2 linked regions of the Mucilaginibacter gracilis genome follow. The protein of the gene in region 1 interacts with the protein of each later gene in a pairwise test. Links are inferred from orthologs where the notes say so. Each region holds a gene or a part of one and is shown in the gene's direction. Other genes may lie near its edges.

Evidence for each region.
Region 2: the proteins of ruvC (region 1) and ruvA interact in binary tests that used the Escherichia coli proteins (3 or more experiments, as listed by UniProt). The link is inferred for Mucilaginibacter gracilis from one-to-one orthologs.

Annotation. Positions count from the first base shown.
Region 1 is NZ_RBKU01000001.1:6,534,970-6,538,230, forward strand. Bases 108-3,030 are described here. They hold ruvC (crossover junction endodeoxyribonuclease RuvC), read left to right. Parts: upstream 108-1,226; coding sequence 1,227-1,835; downstream 1,836-3,030. Other genes in these bases: BDD43_RS29175 (glycosyltransferase family 2 protein), read right to left, coding at 108-157; BDD43_RS29180 (lysylphosphatidylglycerol synthase domain-containing protein), read right to left, coding at 141-1,112; BDD43_RS29190 (ABC transporter ATP-binding protein), read right to left, coding at 1,870-3,030. In the rest of the region: more of BDD43_RS29175, read right to left, coding at 1-107; more of BDD43_RS29190, read right to left, coding at 3,031-3,261.
Region 2 is NZ_RBKU01000001.1:6,397,108-6,400,223, reverse strand. Bases 68-2,845 are described here. They hold ruvA (Holliday junction branch migration protein RuvA), read left to right. Parts: upstream 68-1,053; coding sequence 1,054-1,638; downstream 1,639-2,845. Other genes in these bases: sov (T9SS outer membrane translocon Sov/SprA), read left to right, coding at 1,665-2,845; BDD43_RS28555 (NADP-dependent malic enzyme), read left to right, coding at 68-935. Outside these bases: more of BDD43_RS28555, read left to right, coding at 1-67; more of sov, read left to right, coding at 2,846-3,116. UniProt on the Escherichia coli protein: The RuvA-RuvB-RuvC complex processes Holliday junction (HJ) DNA during genetic recombination and DNA repair.

The DNA of each region.
Region 1 (3,261 bases):
CGTTACGGGCCGCTATTAAAACAGTTACCTTGGTGGTAAAGGGTTTGCCCGATGATTGGGGTGTTTTTAAATGATACCACCCTTTAATAAGATAACTTAACACAACCAGGTATATACCTGTACAGATAAGCGATATGATACTATGAATTTCTATCAAAGAATTTGATTTTTAAAACGAATACAGAACCTAAAATAGCCGGAATAATTAAATTAACAAACCATATAGATGATACCGACGCAAGCACCGCAATTTGTTGGTTAGTGATGTAACCAAAAAAAGTGGAGGCTGTTAAACCGCGTAAGCCCACATCTATAAAATCGAGCGTTGGCAATGCCGATTGGATGAAGAAGTTATTAAACACCATCATCATGCTGGGGAACGCCGGCAAAGCCGGCAGCAGCAAATGTATAACCAGGTAATATTGGAATGAAAATACCGAGAACCGGGCCAAGCAAAATAAAAAAGTAATAATGAGTTGTTTGTTGCTGTAACGGGCAATAATATCAAAAAAGCGGGCATACTTTTTCAAAAAAGAAACCCGATCAAGTAAAGTAACAAACCACTTTATATTAAAATAACAGGTTAATATTACCAGCGCAAATACCGTTAACACTAAAGCTATAAAAAACATAACCCAAGCGTTTAAATGCATGTAGGTATACAAAAACCAGGTTAGCGCAAATGCGCCTACCACGTTGGTAATGGTACCTTGCCCAAACTGGCCAATGCCCATAACAAATACCCCATAAGCACGCTTGCGCGGAGGTAGAAACATAACGCGGCCGCCAAATTCGCCCAAACGATATGGTGTAAAAATGGCCCACGTTAAACCACAAAATATAGCTTCTACAGACTCAAAAACGCCAATGTGCTGTAATTTGCTTATTAAATATTTCCATTTAAGGGCCTCTAAAAACCAATTAACCAGCATTAATAAAATAACGGCTGTAAAGGTAATTAAAACCTGATTTTGATTAATGTGAGCTATTAAAAGCTTAAATTGTATAAGCTTATGGTTGTTGGTTACCGTATGGTAAATAAAACCGTAAGCCAGTGCAATAATGCCCACTTTAATACTATATGATAGTACTTTTTTGTTAAAACTCGTCAATAGGTAAATTTTTGCTGCAATGTTACAAAATGCGGCTTACACCGCACCTTATAAAGCTCAATTTTTGCAAATTTGTTTTAATAGCATTATTGCTTTGCTTATACTTGCTATGTGATGGAGGTGGTAAATGCTAAAGAGCGGGTTATTTTAGGGATAGACCCTGGTACGGCAGTAATGGGTTACGGGTTAATTAAAGAAACCGGCCCCAAGGTTGAACTGATAAGCCTTGGCGTAGTTAAAATGGAACACCTGGACGACCATGCCCTTAAACTCCAGCGTATTTTTGAAAAAACACTGGCCCTTATTGACGAATACAAACCCGATTGTATGGCCCTTGAAGCCCCCTTTTACGGCAAAAACATACAGGTAATGCTTAAACTTGGCCGGGCGCAGGGTGTGGCTATGGCAGCGGCACTATCGCGCAACTTACCTATAAGCGAGTATGCGCCACGCAAAATAAAACAATCCATCACCGGTAACGGCAACGCCACTAAAGAGCAGGTGGCGGCCATGCTGCAAACCATATTAAAATTTACCGAAACACCCCAGTTTTTAGATGCTACCGACGGCCTTGCGGTAGCCGTGTGCCATGCTTTCCAAAAGATAAGTGTTAAAGGAACATCGAGCATTGGCGGCGGCAAAAAAACCAAAACGGGCTGGGCCGCCTTTGTTAAAGATAACTCAGAAAGGGTGGCCGGTATAAAACCTGTAAATAAGGCATAAAAAATATGCCCCCTGTTATTTTATTGCCCCAAATTTACCCAACCTTTAAACCTGCCGAATTAAATTGCAAATCGTACAGTTTTCGGTAATAACCATGCTGTATTTTTAATAGTTCCTGGTGTGTGCCGGTTTCCATAATTTCGCCATGATCGAGCACGATAATTTTGTCGGCGTTTTGTATGGTTGACAGGCGGTGCGCTATTACTATTGCCGTGCGGCCCTCCATAAGTTTGTAAATTGCTTTTTGTATCAACTCTTCGGTTTCGGTATCTACGGATGAGGTGGCCTCGTCAAGCACCAGTATTTTAGGATCGTAAACCAGGGCGCGGATAAATGAGATGAGTTGGGCCTGCCCTGCCGATAGGGTTGCACCGCGTTCCATCACATTATAATCATAGCCGCCGGGCAGGCGTTCTATAAAATCGTGCGCACCTACGTCTTTGGCGGCGGCAATTATGCGTTCGCGGCTTATTTCGGGATTGTTTAGGCTGATGTTGTTGGCAATGGTATCCGAAAACAGAAAAACATCCTGAATAACGGTGGCAATTTGCATACGCAAAAAGTTAACGTCGTATTCGCGAATATCTATACCATCAACCATTACATTCCCTTTGCCAATTTCGTAAAAACGGTTGAGGATATTGATGGTTGACGATTTGCCTGCACCCGTTGCGCCCACCAGGGCCAGGGTTTCGCCAGGTTTAATTTGGAAGGATATGTTTTTAAGCACCCAATTTTCCTCGCTGTAAGCAAACCAAACGTTGCTGAACTCTATTTGCCCCTTAATATGTATTGGTTTTAGTTGGCCGGTGTTTACGGCAACCTCGTTGGTATCTAACACTTTAAAAATACGGTCGGCACCAACCATGCCCATTTGCAGGGTATTAAATTTATCGGCCAGTTGGCGTATTGGCCTAAACAGTAAGTTTAAAAATGCTATGAACGCAAGTACCGTACCCGGTGTTACGCCATGCCTACCGTCTGAATTAAAAACCAGATCCTGATCGCCCAGGATGCGCTTGGCGCCATACCAAACCAGTAAACTGGTGGAAATGGCAGCAAAAATTTCGACAACCGGGAAAAATATCGAGTAATACCAGTTAGAGCGAATGTTGGCATCGCGGTATTTTTTGTTAACGGCCACAAACTTGCGCATTTCCTGATCTTCGCGCGCAAAGTACTGAATGATACTTACACCGGTAATATGCTCCTGCAAAAAAGTGTTAAGCTGGGCAACCTGCGTGCGCACTTCCTGAAAAGATGATTTGATGGCTTCTTTAAAAACATAGGTTGCCAGCAATACAAACGGGATGGGTATGAGTGTGATGAGTGCCAGTTTCCAATCCTGAGCGAGCATGATGCCGATGATAACGATAACGAGCAACAGATCGCCAATGATGGAGATTAAACCTTCGGAAAAAATATC
Region 2 (3,116 bases), 140 kb from region 1 along the record:
ACTACAAAATACTTAAATCGGCACAAATTGTTATTGACGAGGGTATTGCCGTGCCTATATTGTTGGGCAATGTTGACCGTATACGGCAAATTATGCTTGAAAACGATTTACAATTGGGAGATGTTGAGATTATTGACCCACGCCAGGATACCGGCGAGCGCGCATGCAAATACGCCGATTATTTATTTAACAAACGCCAGCGCAGAGGAGTAACACTTTACGAGGCCAAAAAATTAATGCGCGACCGTAACTATTATGGTGCATGCATGGTGCAGTTTGGCGAAGCTGATGCTTTAATATCGGGCCTTACAAAAAATTATGTGCCTACCATTAAACCTGCACTACAAATTATTGGTACCGAACCAGGCGTAGCCAAAGTTGCCGGTATGTATATGATGATAACCAAAAAGGGGCCGGTGTTTTTTGGCGATACCACGGTTAACGTGAGCCCTACCGCGCAAGACCTGGTTGATATTACGGTGCTGATAGAACGCTCGGTAAAGAAGTTTAATATTAAACCCAGAGTGGCGTTGCTTAGTTACTCTAACTTTGGCTCAAACGAAGGCATTATACCCGAACGTACCCGCGAAGCGGTAAGTATGCTGCACGAGCAATACCCGGATATGGTGGTTGACGGTGAAATGCAGGCTAACTTTGCTATTAATCCTACTTTGCTTGAAGATAATTTTTCGTTCTCAACCCTGGTTGGCGAACCGGCTAATACTTTGATATTCCCTAACCTGGAATCGGGAAATATAGCTTACAAGCTGTTGCAGGAGCTGGGCGGTGCCGAAGCTGTTGGGCCAATTTTGCTTGGTATGAAAAAATCTGTACACGTTTTGCAGTTGGGTAGCTCGGTACGGGAGATTGTGAATATGGTAACTATAGCCGTGGTTGATGCACAAGAAAAAGAAGCTGCATTAAGTAGAAAATAGTTTGCGTTATCGGGCGAATGAGTTATATTTAATGGCTTATATAAACCTTTGTTTTTTGTAAGTTTTATTTAAGTAATACATCCGGCTAACCGGTAAATTAGCAATTCAAAAAACTACAATGTACGCCTATATCAGCGGTAAATTAGCCTTCAAATGCCCAACTTATGTGGTTATTGATGCAGGAGGCGTTGGCTACCATATCAATATTTCGTTAAATACCTACAGTAGCATAGCCGATAAGGAAAACTGTAAACTTTATACCTGGCAGCATGTAAAAGAAGATGCACACACCCTTTACGGCTTTGCCGATGAGGGTGAGCGCAGGCTTTTTTTACATTTAATATCCGTTTCGGGTATTGGCGCCAATACGGGCCGGATGATGCTCTCGTCAATTACGCCGGCCGAAATACAAAATGCAATTATTAAGGGTGATGTGCCGTTGATACAACGTATTAAGGGTATTGGTCCAAAATCTGCCCAGCGCATTATATTGGAATTGCAGGATAAATTGCGGAAAGATGGACCAGATACATTGATTAATGTACCCGTAATTCATACGGCGAAAGACGAAGCTCTTTCTGCATTGGTGATGCTGGGGTTTGCAAAAAATGTTGGCGAAAAGGCGTTAGACAACGCTGTAAAGTCGTCTGCTGAAAATTTAACTGTGGAGCAGCTTATAAAGATTGCTCTTAAAAGCTTATAATTACTGGAAATTTTTTACTCGACAACTTGATATATACTTTTACCCGAAGGCTCACTTTATGCTTTGTTTTTTTTGCCGTTATTTTTAGCTGCACGCAATTACGCGCGCAAGTGGGAGGGGTATTAAAAAAGGATTCTGCTTCAACAAAGTATCCAATTCAAATTGATAAGTCTAATAACGTTAAAGCGCTGCACGGTATTTTTGACCAGGACCCACCTAACCTGATCCGTACAATTGAATATGATGTAACCACTAACAGGTATATATTAACCGAAACTGTGGGTAATATGCTTTACCGCCCGGTACAATACCTTACCTTTTCGCAGTATCTGGCACTTAAACAACGCACGTCGCAAAAAATATACTGGCGCCAACTGGCTGATAATTATGCCTATGCATCGCAACAGCCCGGTTTTATACCTCAAATTAAAATAAACAGCCATACGTTTGAGCAAATTTTTGGTAGCAACACCATTGATATACGCCCGCAAGGTTCTGCCGAAATGGTATTTGCCGGGCAGATTAATAAAAACGAAAATCCCTTATTTAATACCGCACAGCGCACCCAGGCCAACTTTAATTTCGACCAGCACATCCAAATGAATGTAACCGGTATGATTGGCGATAAGCTCAAAATCAATACCAATTACAATACCGATGCCCAGTTTCAGTTTGAGAACCAAATTAAACTGGATTATACAGGCAAGCCCGACGAGATTATCCAAAAAATAGAGGCAGGTACGGTGAGTATGCCTTTAAATACCAGTTTAATTACCGGTAGCCAGGCATTGTTTGGTGTAAAAACCAAGCTGAAATTTGGCAGGCTTGATGTTACCAGTATTTTTTCGCAACAGCGGTCGCAATCGCAGCAAATTACCATTACCAATGGTTCGCAGCAGGCTCCTTTTAGGCTTACACCGGTGGACTATGAGGCCAATAAGCACTATTTTTTGGCCCAATATTTTAGAGATAACTATAACAACGCGCTAAAAAATATCCCAATTATTTCGTCGAACGTTACCATTACTAAAATTGAGGTTTGGACAACTAACCGTAACAACAGCACAACCGAGTCGCGCGACATTGTAGCCTTTTTGGATTTGGGTGAAAATAAACCTTATAACACTACACTGGTACGTGGAGGCGGTTCAACTTATCCGGCAGGTTTTAACGGGCCGGGTTACACGCAGCAATCAAACGATTTATTGGCCCACTTGCCGGCCAATGCCAGGTTAACCAGTTCGTCGGCCGTGAATACTTATTTCCAGGCAACCGGTGCTACCGATAACTACTCCAAACTAACCTATGCCCGTAAACTAACCGATAAGGAGTTTACACTGCATGCCCAATTGGGTTATATATCATTAAACTATCCGTTAAATAATGATGAGGTATTATCTGTTGCCTATCGCTACAGCGTAAATGGAGTTGAGTACCAGGTGGGTGAGTTTTCTACCGATGTTAAGGTTGACCCTACC